Regions from separate parts of the Superficieibacter sp. BNK-5 genome, predicted to be linked through region 1. Evidence: predicted binding sites of a transcription regulator. Region 1 holds the regulator's gene; the other holds the start of a gene.
The links. The regulator sigma-54, encoded in region 1, starts transcription at its own class of promoters, with help from an activator protein. The targets are predictions, from matches to a motif close to GTTGGCACANNTTTCGCTNT.
Positions count from the first base shown of each region.

Region 1 (7,439 bases):
TGCATAAAACGTTCCCATAGCCGCGCCTGCTTACGGTGGCAGAACCAGGCAGACCAGCTGGCCAGCGGAATCAACGTGCTTTCACCAATATTGTCACAGACCACCGGGACTATTTCCGACTCGCTGATCCGGCGGCAGAGAATATTTTGCGGTTTCAGGGTCATGGTAACAATGTGATTATCATGCAAATAACGCTTTAGCGTTTTTAATGCTTCACGCAGCAGGGCTGCATCGTGCTGATAGCGGCACTGGTCGGCAAATGCTTTCAGCGTCACAGAAGGTTTGCCGTCGAAATCCGTGATGATGTCATAGACATACCCCGTACCCAGGTCGGTTTCTACCGTTCCGTAATACTGTGGAATGCCACTCCAGTCCTTAAGATAGCGTGAAAGATGCGCGTAGTAGCGCAGCTCACGCTTAATTTCTTTAAGACCGCTCTGGTCAGCGTTATAGATAATTTTAATGCAGCGTTGAGCATTTTCCGGGTGCGCATAGCACTGGCGGTGCCGTCCGGTCCCCAGCGGGGTTTGGTCAGATAAGTAAATCATAAAGCCGTCCTGAAAATATTTGCTCACACCTCATCAGTATGAATGAGGGACTTAAATGGAACCTCAACGGGCAAGTTAAGGTTTTCTTAAGGTTCACTCCGAACCAAAAAAGAGCACGGAATGTACAAATTTCCACCCTGGCTGCTGACCTGAGAGGCAATTGCAGTCGTCTGGTGTTGCCGGCGCGCCTGTTGAAATCGGCAGCAACCCCTCTGAAAGGCAAGTGAGATAATATTTTTCCTTGGTAGTTTAATAAGCGATTTAAAAAGAGAGAATTGCTAATACAGTATTTTTAATTAAACACAGGATAAGAAATGAGACGTGAGGATGCTATGGCTAGTTACTGAAAATACCGAAGTTTTTCAATAAAAGTACGGAAGCGGATAAATAAATCTGAGCGTTATTTTGATGGTGAATATATTAATGAAAAAACATTGGTGGATATTATATAATTGCCCGCACCTGGCGGGACAGGCAATTAATCTTCGTCAAAACCCGAATTAAATAGCGCGATAACTGCCGCCAGCGCTTCCACTTCCTGCGGACCGGTGGCTTCGATCTCGATCTGGCGTCCTTTAGCGGAATCCAGCATCAGCAACGCAATGACGCTATTGGCCTCCGCCTCCGCGCCTTCATCATTACGCAGCAGCACTTCCGCATCAAAGCCCTGCATCAGTTCAAAAAGCTTCATAGCCGGGCGGGCATGCATACCCAGCTTGTTGGTGATTTCAACAATCTGCTTGACGGTCATTTACGTTTTTCCAGCGTGCGATGGCGGGACTGAACGTTCTTACCGCGCGAGCGGAAATAGTCGGCCAGCTGCTCGGCAATATAGACGGAACGATGTTTACCGCCGGTACAGCCAATCGCCACGGTCAGGTAGCTGCGATTGTTGGTTTCCAGCATCGGCAGCCACAGCTCCAGGTAGCTTCGCGTCTGGTAGATAAAGTTATGCACTTCGGTGTGTCGGTCGAGGAACGCCGCTACAGGTTTATCAAGACCCGTCATCGGACGCAGTTTCGGGTCCCAGTGCGGGTTTGGCAGAAAACGCACGTCGAACACGTAGTCGGCATCAATCGGGATGCCGTGCTTGAAGCCGAAAGACTCAAACACCATCGTCAGTTCACGTTCACGCTTGCCGAGCAGCCGGGTACGCAGCATTTCCGCCAGCTCGTGCACCGACATCTCAGAGGTATCGACGATCAGATCGGCACGCGAGCGCAGCGGTTCCAGCAGATCGCTCTCCTGATCGATAGCGCTCTCCAGCGACAGGTTTTTGCTGGAAAGCGGATGCAGACGACGAGTGTCGCTATAGCGGCGGATCAGCGTGTTGCGATCGGCATCAAGGAACAGAAGCTGCGGTGAAAACGCCTCTGGCAGATTTTGCATCGCCTGCTCAAAAATTTCCGGCGATTCCGGCATATTACGCACGTCGATGCTGACGGCGGCGGACGTTTGACGGTCAACCAGACTTTTCGCCAGTTCAGGCAACAGCACCACGGGCAAGTTATCGACGCAGTAAAAGCCCATATCTTCCAGCGCCCGCAGAGCAACGGATTTTCCCGAGCCTGAGCGACCGCTGACGATCATCAGTACCATGTACCGTTTCTCCTCAGTACAGCAAAGGGTAAAGCAAGATCCCTGCTACACATCATCACTATGTTCAGTTTCGGTGATGATCTGATACAACTCTTCATCACTTTGCGCCGCGCGAAGACGGCGACAAATGGTTTTATCCGCCAGCCGTTTTGCCACCAGCGAGAGGGTATGCAAATGCGTTTTCGTCTGGTCGGCAGGTACCAGCAGGGCAAACAGTAGATCCACCGGCTGATTATCAATGGCATCGAAGGCAATCGGCGTTTCCAGTTGCACAAAGACCCCAACCGCACGCAACGTGTCTTCTTCCAGCTTGCCATGTGGAATGGCGAGGCCATTACCGATACCGGTACTCCCCATCTTTTCACGGGTGAGGATCGCCTCAAAGACTACCTGCGGTGGCAGGCTCAGCTGCTTTGCTGCCAGCTCACTGATAATTTCCAGCGCACGCTTTTTGCTCTGGCAGTGAACGTTACTGCGGGTACATTCCTGGTTAAGGACAGTGCTTAGTTGTAGAGCTGAATCATTATTTATCATAATTTCACCTAAGCGTCGCCTGACGCACTACGTGACATCAGGCGAGCACCGGGACAATCAATGTTGTTTCAGTTTATCTTTATGTTTGGTTAGCTGTCGCGCCAGTTTATCAATTAAACCGTCGATAGCCGCGTACATGTCCTGCCCTTCCGCACTGGCATGAATTTCCCCCCCGTTGACATGCAGGGTGGCATCCGAAATGTGAGTCACTTTCTCCACTTTTAACACAATGTAGACCTGATTGATGCGGTCAAAATACTGCTCCAGCTTAGCAAATTTCGTGCTGACAAAATCGCGGAGTGCGTCAGTAATCTCGACATTGTGTCCAGTGATGTTGAGCTGCATAGTGTCTTCCTTATCGGTTAGGTCACACCAGCTGTTTACGCTGGTTAGACGGCGGAATGGATAAAGACTCTCGATACTTCGCAACGGTGCGGCGTGCCACCATAATCCCCTGATCCGACAGCATGGTCGTTAGCTTGCTGTCGCTCAGCGGTTTGGCGGGATTTTCCGCAGCGATCAACTTTTTCACCAGCGCGCGGATCGCCGTCGACGAGGCTTCGCCGCCGCCTTCGGTATTCACATGGCTGGAGAAAAAATATTTCAGTTCAAAAATGCCTCGCGGACTGTGCAGATACTTCTGGGTGGTCACACGGGAAATGGTGGATTCATGCATCTCGACGGCCTGGGCGATATCGGCCAGCACCATCGGTTTCATATATTCTTCGCCCTGTTCAAAGAACGCCTGCTGCTGCTCGACGATACAGCGGCTGACGCGCAGTAGGGTGTCGTTGCGGCTCTCCAGGCTTTTAATCAGCCATTTCGCTTCCTGAAGATTGCTGCGGATATACTGGTTATCCGCATCGTTACGGGTGCTGCCGCCCATCGCCGCGTAGTGCTGATTGATCTGCAAACGCGGAATGCTGTCGGAATTCAGCTCGACCACCCAGTGACCGCTGACTTTGCGTACCAGCACATCCGGAATGACATATTCCGGCTCGCCGGTCTGGATCGACTGACCCGGACGCGGATCCAGCGACTGAATAAGATTCACCGCCTCTTTCAGCACCTCTTCCTTCAGGCGCGTCACGCGCATCAGAGTGCGAAAATCATGGTTGGCGAGCAGATCGAGATGGTTGCTGATGATCAGTTGCGCTTCGGCGATCCAGGGGGGCGTTTTGGTAAACTGTGAGAGCTGGATTAGCAGGCAGTCGCGCAGATCTTTCGCGGCGACGCCAACCGGATCGAACCGCTGTACGCGCTTTAGCACGGCTTCCACTTCGTCCAGACCGATATCGCCATCACCCATGCTTTCGAGGATGTCTTCAACGGAGATAGTCAGATAACCGGTGTCGTCAACCGCATCGACAATCGAGGTCGCAATCGCGCGATCGGTGTCGGAGAAGGGGGTCAGCTCGACCTGCCACATCAGGTAATCCTGAAGCGACTGGGTGGTTTCGCCCTGATAAACGGGCAGTTCGTCATCCTGATAGTCCACGCCGTTACCGGAAGGGGTGCCGGCGGTGTAGATTTCATCCCAGCTGGCGTCCAGAGGAAGCTCCTCCGGCATATCTTTTTGTTCCAGCGCGTCAACGCTGTCCAGCGCTTCGTTGTCCGGAGATTCTTTGGCGTCTATCTCATCGTGAAGATCGGTTTGCTCAAGCAGTGGATTACTTTCCAGTGCCTGTTGGAGTTCTTGCTGTAATTCCAGCGTCGACAGTTGCAGCAAGCGGATGGCCTGTTGCAGCTGCGGCGTCATGGCAAGCTGTTGACTAAACCTTAATTGCAAACCTTGCTTCATATTCAGAGCGATTTTCTCCCGAGTTGAGATCACTGACTTTTTACACTTCATCCTTCAGGTCGCACCATGAATGAGGAAGTGTCTACACCGTATCAGAGTCTGAAGTCTTCCCCAAGATACACGCGCTTAACTTGTTCGTCTTTAAGGATTTCGTCTGGCGTACCGTGGGCGATCAGATGGCCTTGACTCACGATGTACGCTCGTTCACAGACGGCTAACGTTTCACGCACGTTGTGATCGGTGATCAGAACGCCGAGGCCGCTGTCGCGCAGGTGCTCGATAATGCGTTTGATATCGATAACGGAAATCGGGTCAACGCCCGCAAACGGTTCATCCAGCAGGATAAATTTAGGATTCGCTGCCAGCGCACGGGCGATTTCCACGCGGCGACGTTCACCACCGGAAAGGGCCTGGCCGAGGCTGTCACGCAGATGCTCGATATGAAACTCTTCCATCAGCTCGTTCGCGCGGTCTTCCCGCTGTTCTGAGGTCAGATCGTCGCGAATTTGCAGGACGGCCATCAGGTTATCAAACACGCTGAGGCGGCGGAAAATGGACGCTTCCTGCGGCAAATAACCGATGCCGCGACGCGCACGGGCGTGAAGCGGCAGCAGGCTGATGTCTTCATCGTCGATAATGATATTGCCCGCATCGCGCGAGACGATACCCACGACCATATAGAATGTGGTGGTTTTACCCGCACCGTTAGGGCCAAGTAACCCGACAATCTCACCGGATTTTACGGTCAGACTAACGTCTTCCACCACCCGGCGGCCTTTATAGGCCTTCGCAAGGTTCTTTGCAGTTAATGTTGCCATATTGGATTAGTTACTCTTTTTCTGAGCCGGGGTCTGATTGTTGCTTTTATCTTGCAGTTGCGACGGTACCAGCACGGTGGTGACGCGTTTGCCTTTTTCGCTGAACGCCTGCATTTTCTGCTCTTTCACCAGATAGGTAATTTTGTCGCCTTTAATATTGCTGTCGACCTGCTCAAGGAACGCGTTGCCGGTGAGAACCACGAAATCATTTTGCAGCTCGTAGTGCATCTGCGACGCGCGGCCTTTAACCGGTTTGCCGTTGTCCTGCATCTGGTAGAAGGTTGCCGGATTACCGTAGCCGTCGATCACTTCTTTGCCTTTCTCACCGCCAGGACGGGTAACAACCACTTTTTCGGCATTAAGTTTGATCGTCCCCTGAGTAACGATGACGTTACCGGTGAAGGTGACGATATTGCCCTGCATATCCAGCGACTGCTGATCGGACTCAATATGAATGGGCTGATCGGTATCGCCCGTTTTCGCCAGCGCGGGAAGACTGGCGGCCAGAAGCGCACTGGTCAGTACAAGCTTAAGGCTGAGTTTGTGTGTTTTGGATTTCATATGAGGTTCTAACCTTTTCAATCAGCTCGGCGGTTTTGTTGCGTAAATTTCCGCGCATTTTCAGGCCGCTGGAATTAAATGTCGTGCCGTATAACGTCACTAAATCATCAGAGGTCACATCCTGCGTGATCAGGTTGATTTTGGCGTTATCCGTCGTAATTTTGCGTAGTTGAGCGTCCGGTGTCAGGGCGTTTACCTCAACGTGGCCGTAAAGATACAGCATCCGGTCATTAGTCAGCTTCGCTTTATCCGCTTTTACAGACCAGGTTTCGGTTTTATTGGTGTCATACGTCGTCAGCAGCGGCTGCGTAAACCAGGTAATTGCCTGGTCGGAAAAATACTCCACGTGCTGCGCGATCAGATGATAATTGAGCGCGCCTTCCGGGCTGTATACCACGGTATCGGTATGCTCACTCCGGTAGGTTGGGTCATTTGACGACACCACGCTTTCTCCGGTGTCATCTTTGCTCACCAGATTCACACCGATTAAAATCAGTGCGATCAGCGACAGCAGAAGGATAACCCAACGTCTGGTTTTACTCATATCGATTGCCCTTTGGCTTCATCAAGCTTGCCCTGCGCCAATAGTAGCAAATCGCAGACCTCGCGTACCGCTCCGCGTCCACCGTTAATGCGCGTGATATAATCTGCCCGCGGGATCAACAACGGGTGGGCATCCGCCACCGCAACGCTTAGCCCAATTTCGGCCATCACTGGCCAGTCGATCAGATCGTCGCCCACATAGGCGACCTGATCCGGCGACAGCGCCAGTTTTTCCAGCAGTTCGCGATAGGCCAGCAGTTTATCCGACTGCCCCTGATAAAGATGCGTAATGCCGAGCGTGGCGCAACGGTCTTCTACCAGTTTAGCTTTTCGCCCGGTAATAATGGCAACATCAATACCGGAGGTGAGGGCGCAACGTATGCCGTAGCCGTCACGCACGTTAAACGCCTTTAACTCTTCGCCATTATTGCCCATATAGATCAGCCCGTCGGAAAGCACGCCGTCCACATCAAGGATTAACAGGCGGATTTTTTTTGCCTGCTCCAGCATCTGTGAACTCACCGGCCCATAGCAGGTTGCCACAGAGGCACCAGCATTACTCATTCTTTTATCCTTTCTTACACTACGCCAGCGCGCAGCAAATCATGCATATGTATCACACCCAGCAACTGCTCGCCATCGGCAACCATGACGCAGGTGATGTGACGGGACTGCATCAGGTTCAGCGCATCCACCGCCAGTGTGCCAGGGCGAATACGGATACCGCCCGGCGTCATCACATCGGTAATGTTCAGGCTACGCAAGTCTTCACCATTATCAAAAATACGGCGCAGGTCGCCATCGGTAAAGATGCCTTCGATTTTCATATCATCGCCGCAAATGACCGTCATGCCGAGGTTTTTACGCGTAATCTCCAGCAACGCATCGCGCAGGGAGGCGGATTTCGCCACGCGCGGGATCTCATTGCCGGTGTGCATTATGTCGTTCACCCGCAGCAGCAGTTTGCGACCCAGCGCGCCGCCTGGATGGGAAAGCGCAAAGTCTTCCGCGGTAAAACCACGTGCTTTCAGTAAC
Region 1 covers NZ_CP179893.1:704,153-711,591, reverse strand. Annotated here, with positions in the region: gene yrbL (PhoP regulatory network protein YrbL) at 1-548, opposite strand, end outside; gene npr (PTS phosphocarrier protein NPr) at 1,027-1,299, opposite strand; gene rapZ (RNase adapter RapZ) at 1,296-2,147, opposite strand; gene ptsN (PTS IIA-like nitrogen regulatory protein PtsN) at 2,193-2,681, opposite strand; gene hpf (ribosome hibernation promoting factor) at 2,739-3,026, opposite strand; gene rpoN (RNA polymerase factor sigma-54) at 3,049-4,482, opposite strand; gene lptB (LPS export ABC transporter ATP-binding protein) at 4,575-5,300, opposite strand; gene lptA (lipopolysaccharide ABC transporter substrate-binding protein LptA) at 5,307-5,861, opposite strand; gene lptC (LPS export ABC transporter periplasmic protein LptC) at 5,830-6,405, opposite strand; gene kdsC (3-deoxy-manno-octulosonate-8-phosphatase KdsC) at 6,402-6,968, opposite strand; gene kdsD (arabinose-5-phosphate isomerase KdsD) at 6,983-7,439, opposite strand, start outside.

Region 2 (7,439 bases), 560 kb from region 1:
TGGAGAAGACGTACAGATTCGTGGCGGCGAGGTCTATTGATATGACCCGGCTTATTGAGCGCACCCTGGGTACGCTTACCTTCACCGTAGCGCCTGAACTGGGCGGAGCGCTTGCCAGTCTGCGCTGGAAGGGACATGACATTCTCAGGCCGCGCGATCCTCATGGCGAACAACGCGCTAACCAGTGCGCCAGCTATCCCTTAATTCCCTGGTTTAACCGTATTGCTGATGGACGTTTCTTCTTTGCCGGAAAAGCGCGGCAGGTGGCAAAAAATTTCGGCGATCATCCTCACGCCATTCACGGTCAGGGCTGGTTATCACCCTGGTCAGTCGCAGAAGAGAGCGATTGTCGGATTGTCCTGACGCTGGATATGCCAGCGTCCCCCGGCTGGCCATGGCCGTGGCGAGGCGTTCAGACATTTGATGCCACACAAGAGCGTTTGTCAGTCACCCTTTGTTACCACAATCTTGCGGGGGAAGCCGTACCAGCAGGACTGGGATTTCATCCCTTCTTCGCTCAGGCAGATGCCTGTGAGCTATTTTTTTCAGCTCCTCGCGTATGGATCAATAACGATGAGAGTCTTCCGGTTGACGAGCTGGCGACGCCGCCCGAATGGAATTATTCGTCTTTCCGTGCGCCTGTTGCTGGTTCAGTCGACAATTGTTTTTGCGGCTGGTCTGGCGAAGCAACGGTCCGCTGGCCGCAAAAAAATATCCGCGCGACCCTGACCTGCCACGATACCGAATGCGCCGTGCTTTTTATTCCTGGCGCAGAACGCAATGTCGTTGCAATTGAACCGGTCAGCCATATTAACAATGCCATTAATTTATTTCCTTGTGGCCAGGATAAGCGTGCGATGGATATCGTCGCAGCTGGCGATTCTATATGTCTTGGCATGACGATAAGGATGTCGGACGATGAATAATCTCTCGGTATTATTTGATTATCAGGGCGAACTTCCGGAATGCCCGACCTGGGATGCTGACAGCCAGACGCTATTCTGGACAGATATTCTCCAGAAACAGATCCATAGCTTTCACTTAATCACCCGACGCCACGAAATACTTTCCTTTCCTGAGGAAGTCGGCTGTTTTGCCCTGCGCCATGATGGTGGTTTTATTGTCGCTATGCGCTCCGGTATCTGGCTAACGGATGTAGACGGGACGCTGGTGAAGAAAGTGTGCGACAACCCCAACAATCCTCAACTGGCCCGATTTAACGATGGCGGCACCGATCCACTCGGTCGCTTTTGGGCGGGAACCTACTGGGGGCCGCGTGATTATAACGGTGCACTGCTCGTCCGCGTAGACAACAACCTGAAGGTTTCAGTGGTACAAAGTGACATTCTGGGCGCTAACGGACTGGCGTTTTCTCCAGATAATCGCTGGATGTATACCAGCGATACGCCTAATTACACGATTTACAAAACGCCCCTCGACATCTGCGGCGAACCAGGACTGCGCCAGAAATGGAAGACGTTCCCTCAGGGCAACGGTCGTCCTGATGGCGCGGCAATGGATAGTGAAGGTTGCTACTGGAGCGCCTTATTCGATGGCTTTCGTATTGCCCGCTTTTCTCCCCGGGGAAAGCTACTGGAAGAACATTCGCTCCCTGTTCGTTGCCCGACGATGGTGTGTTTTGGCGGTGACGATATGAAAACATTATTCATTACCACCACCCGAGAAAATATGACGGCGGATGAGATTGCCATGCGCCCTCTGTCAGGAGCCATTTTTACGCTGCCGGTTACCGTTGCAGGGTTTTCTAAACCACGATTTAAAGAACAACCAAATAAGGATCAATAAAATGAATTATAGCCAATATGTTTCTTATCACTCCCTCAAAAATAAAATCGTTGCGATTACAGGCGGTGCCAGCGGCATCGGTGAAGAACTGGTGCGCGCCTATGTTAATCAGGGCGCAAAAGTCGCTTTTTTAGATTACGATCGGCCAGCGGGTGAAAAACTTGCCAAAGAGCTTAATTGCCGCTTTCTGTTTTGCGATGTCACCGATATTCCACAACTCAAAAACTGTTTTTTAACTATTGAGCAGGAATTAGGGGCTGTTGATATTCTTATTAATAACGCAGGAAGTGACGACCATCATAACATTGATGACTTAAGCGAAGAATATTTTAATAATCGGATTAACGTGAACTTGCGCCACCAGCTATTTGCGATTCAGGCCGTTATTCCTGGCATGACTACGAAAGGCGAAGGTAGCATTATTAATATGGGCTCAATCAACTGGATGCGTGGTCGTCCGGGGCGCGTATGTTATTCGCTATCAAAGGCGGCCATTCACGGCTTTACCCGTACACTCTGCCAGGAGCTGGGACCACGAGGTATTCGGGTTAACAGTCTGGTCCCTGGGGCAATAAAAACCGCTAAGCAAGAAGCTATGTGGGCCAAACTCGATCCGTCCGCCGTGAATCAATTTATGGATCTGCAGGCGTTAAAAGTACGGCTGGATGGAACCCATTGCGCCCGAATGGCGCTGTTCCTCGGTTCAGGGGAATCATGTGGCTGTACCGGTCAGAACTTTATTGTCGATGCCGGGCTATCGGTTAATTAAGGATGCTCCATGGAATTCTTTAATCTCTTTACGCCTGACGGCGCAGCGCTTGATACCACAGCGATGCTTATCGTCATTGCCGTTATGTTTCTCTACACCTTCGTTGGCATCTGCGCGGGATTTGGCGGCGGTCTAACGTCCATGCCGCTGATTACCATGGTATTGCCACTTAAGATGGCTGCGCCAATGTCGGTTATGGTTGGTACTGCTACCGCCCTGTACGCTACGTGGTTATCGCGCAAGGAAACGGACTGGAAATCAGCACTGGTTCTCATTCTTTTTTCGTTTGCCGGGATCCCCGTCGGCCTTTATGCGCTGTCATTTTTACCCGACCATATTATGAAAATAGGTCTGGGCGGTTTTATTATTCTGTACTCATTCTATAGCCTGTTCATACCTCGCCTGCCTATATACGATCACCGCTGGATTGCCGCACCGATGGGCGCAATTGCAGGAGCGCTTGGGGCTGCATTCTCAACGAATGGACCGCCGGTAGTAATGTACGGAATGTTACGTAACCTCGCGCCCGCCGCATTTCGCGGTACGCTAAATGCTTTTTTTACGGCGAATAACATCGCCATCATCGGTGGGCTTGCGACCAGTGGGATACTCACGATATCTACGGTAAAACTAGTGATATTTTGCGTGCCTACCATGATCTTAGGCTCCATTGTCGGGCAATATGTTCACAAGCGAATTTCCGTCAAAGTGTTTCGAATTATGGTTTTTTTACTGCTTATCGCCTCTGGTGCCATGTTGATTAAAGGGGCTACGGGAATTTCTGCCCTGAGCGCATTATTGCCGGTATTCACTATATTGATCATTATGCAATTACTATTCGGCAAGAAAGTTGCAGCTATCCGCGCAGCGGATGAAGCGGCAAGAGCACAGTAATCGACATTGTAATTATCTCAGACATAAAAAAGCCGCTGAATAATCAGCGGCTTTTATTTATCACTTTTGACGTCAGGTGACGTTAATTACGCTTCTTTCGGACCACGGTTCGCACGTTTACGATCGTTTTCCGTCAGGTGACGTTTACGAATACGTACGGAAACCGGCGTAACCTCTACCAGTTCGTCGTCATCGATGAACTCCAGAGCTTGCTCCAGGGTCATTTTCTGTGCCGGAACCAGCGTCGTGGCTTCGTCAGTACCGGAAGCACGCATGTTGGTCAGTTTCTTACCGGTCAGGCAGTTTACTGTCAGGTCGTTAGAACGGCTGTGAATGCCGATGATCTGGCCTTCATACACTTCTGCACCGTGACCCAGGAACAGCTTGCCGCGATCCTGCAAACCGAACAGCGCAAACGCAACCGCTTTACCCTGACCGTTGGAGATCAGTACGCCGTTCTGACGCTGGCCAACATCACCCGCACGAACGTCATCGTAGTGGCTGAAGGTGGAGTACAGCAGACCGGTACCGGAGGTCATGGTCATGAATTCTGAACGGAAGCCGATCAGACCACGGCTTGGGATCACGTAGTCGAGACGTACGCGGCCTTTGCCGTCTGGATTCATGTTTTTCAGGTCGCCTTTACGCTCGCCCAGTGCCTGCATGACAGAACCCTGATGCTGCTCTTCGACGTCCAGCGTTACGTTTTCGAACGGCTCTTGCTTACGGCCATCGATTTCGCGGAAGATAACTTTCGGACGGGAAACCGCCATCTCGAAACCTTCACGACGCATGTTTTCAATCAGCACAGACAAGTGCAGTTCACCACGGCCAGAAACGCGGAATGCATCAGCATCTTCGGTTTCTTCAACGCGCAGTGCCACGTTGTGCACCAGCTCTTTGTTCAGGCGGTCAAGGATCTGACGAGAGGTAACGTACTTACCTTCTTTACCGCAGAACGGAGAGGTGTTAACGCAGAAGAACATGGTAACGGTCGGTTCATCTACGGACAGCGCTGGCAGCGCTTCGACATTCTGCGGATCGCAGATGGTGTCGGAGATGTTCAGTTCGCCCAGACCGGTGATCGCGATGATGTCGCCTGCTTCTGCAACGTCGCTTTCGATACGTTCCAGACCCAGGTGGGTCAGCACTTTACCGACTTTACCGTTACGGGTTTTGCCTTCGCTATCAATGATAGTGATCTGCTGGTTCGGCTTCACTTTACCGCGCTTGATACGACCGATGCCGATTACGCCAACGTAGTTGTTGTAATCCAGCTGAGAGATCTGCATCTGCAGCGGACCATCAAGGTCAACGTTCGGTGCCGGTACGCGATCAACGATGGTCTGATACAGCGGCGTCATATCTTCAGCCATATCTTCGTGATCCAGACCGGCGATACCGTTCAGCGCTGACGCGTAAACGATAGGGAAGTCCAGCTGCTCGTCGGTGGCGTCGAGGTTAACGAACAGGTCAAATACCTGATCGACAACCCAGTCAGGACGCGCGCCCGGACGGTCAACTTTGTTGATAACAACAATAGGCTTCAGGCCATGAGCAAAGGCTTTTTTGGTCACGAAGCGCGTCTGCGGCATCGGACCATCCATTGCATCAACGACCAGCAGCACGGAGTCTACCATGGACATGACGCGCTCAACTTCACCACCGAAGTCGGCGTGCCCCGGGGTATCAACGATGTTGATACGGTAGTCATTCCATTTGATAGCGGTGTTTTTAGCGAGGATGGTAATCCCACGCTCTTTCTCCAAATCGTTGGAGTCCATCACACGCTCTTGAGTTTCGGCACGCTCACCGAAAGTACCAGATTGTTGGAGCAGCTTGTCAACCAGGGTCGTTTTACCATGGTCAACGTGAGCAATGATGGCGATGTTACGCAAATTTTCGATCACAACTTTGCCTCAGGCATTAGAAATAGCGCGTTATTGTACACGGATTAATCGCACTACAAAACAGGATCACAAAGATCCTCCGCAAACAAGTATTGCAGAGTTTGTTTGTGATCGCTTTCACGAAGCGAAATCAGGGCACCTTAACGCAAATTGCACCAATATGGTGCTTGATGTTTACATAGAAGCACTATACTGGTGCAGCGTGACGTTAATGGTGCAGCCCTTTTGCACTATGGTGCGCATGATAGCGCCTTTTTGGGGGTATTTGAAAGTTGGCACAGATTTCGCTTTATCTTTTTTAACACGATAACGCCAGACAGGCTGTTTTGAATACTTCGTTACCACGACGACAATGACCGAATCCGGGGAGAGTTAAAGTATGTCCGCTGAACACGTTTTGACGATGCTGAATGAACATGAAGTGAAGTTTGTCGATCTGCGCTTCACCGATACCAAAGGTAAAGAACAGCACGTCACGATTCCTGCGCATCAGGTTGACGCCGAATTCTTTGAAGAAGGCAAAATGTTTGATGGCTCCTCGATTGGTGGCTGGAAAGGCATTAACGAATCAGACATGGTGCTGATGCCGGATTCCTCAACCGCACTCATTGATCCGTTCTACGAAGAATCTACCCTGATTATTCGCTGCGATATCCTGGAGCCAGGCACACTACAAGGCTATGACCGCGACCCGCGTTCCATCGCGAAACGCGCTGAAGAATACCTGCGCTCTACCGGCATTGCCGATACCGTCCTGTTCGGGCCAGAACCTGAGTTCTTCCTGTTTGACGATGTACGTTTTGGCGCGTCCATTTCCGGTTCCCATGTTGCTATCGATGATATCGAAGGTGCCTGGAACTCCACTACCAAATACGAAGGCGGCAACAAAGGCCACCGTCCGGCAGTGAAAGGCGGCTATTTCCCGGTTCCGCCTGTGGATTCCTCTCAGGATATCCGCTCTACCATGTGTTTGATCATGGAAGAGATGGGTCTGGTGGTTGAAGCGCATCACCACGAAGTGGCTACCGCTGGTCAGAACGAAATCGCCACCCGTTTTAACACCATGACCAAGAAAGCGGACGAGATTCAGATCTACAAATACGTTGTGCATAACGTCGCACATCGTTTCGGTAAAACCGCGACCTTTATGCCAAAACCGATGTTCGGCGATAACGGTTCCGGTATGCACTGCCACATGTCGCTGTCCAAAAACGGCACCAACCTGTTCTCTGGCGACAAATATGCCGGTCTGTCCGAGCAGGCGCTGTTCTACATCGGTGGTGTAATTAAACACGCGAAAGCTATCAACGCCCTGTCCAACCCGACGACCAACTCCTATAAGCGTCTGGTCCCGGGCTATGAAGCACCGGTTATGCTGGCTTATTCTGCGCGTAACCGTTCAGCTTCTATCCGTATTCCGGTCGTTGCCTCTCCGAAAGCACGTCGTATCGAAGTGCGCTTCCCGGACCCGGCTGCTAACCCGTACCTGTGCTTTGCAGCCCTGCTGATGGCGGGTCTTGACGGTATTAAGAACAAGATCCACCCTGGCGAAGCCATGGACAAAAACCTGTACGACCTGCCGCCGGAAGAAGCGAAAGAGATCCCACAGGTTGCCGGCTCTCTGGAAGAAGCCCTCAACGAACTGGATCTGGACCGCGAGTTCCTGACCGCAGGTGGCGTGTTCACCGACGAAGCGATCGATGCGTATATCGCGCTGCGCCGTGAAGAAAACGACCGTGTGCGCATGACGCCGCACCCGGTAGAATTTGAGCTGTACTACAGCGTGTAATCTGACGCTTATTTGTTAGTTGCCGTGGAAATTTTTAGCCCATCTCCAGATGGGCTTTTTTCTCCACTAAAACCGCCTGTTTCATCCACTTACGCTTATACTGCACTCATTTGGTGCACACTAAGGAGACTGCTACATGGCAACCGGCGTGCTACCCGATGCTGGGCAGATCCTCAACTCATTAATTAACAGTATCCTGCTGGTCGATGACGACCTGGCGGTCCATTACGCCAATCCGGCGGCGCAGCAGCTGCTGGCGCAAAGCTCGCGT
Region 2 covers NZ_CP179893.1:1,267,196-1,274,634, forward strand. Annotated here, with positions in the region: gene ACMGGS_RS06090 (HpcH/HpaI aldolase family protein) at 1-40, shown strand, start outside; gene ACMGGS_RS06095 (aldose 1-epimerase) at 42-926, shown strand; gene ACMGGS_RS06100 (SMP-30/gluconolactonase/LRE family protein) at 919-1,806, shown strand; gene ACMGGS_RS06105 (SDR family NAD(P)-dependent oxidoreductase) at 1,754-2,575, shown strand; gene ACMGGS_RS06110 (sulfite exporter TauE/SafE family protein) at 2,585-3,469, shown strand; gene typA (ribosome-dependent GTPase TypA) at 3,556-5,379, opposite strand; gene glnA (glutamate--ammonia ligase) at 5,759-7,168, shown strand; gene glnL (nitrogen regulation protein NR(II)) at 7,305-7,439, shown strand, end outside.
Region 2: a site for sigma-54 is predicted at 5,651-5,670, ahead of glnA (glutamate--ammonia ligase). Genes of this name have one in related genera too.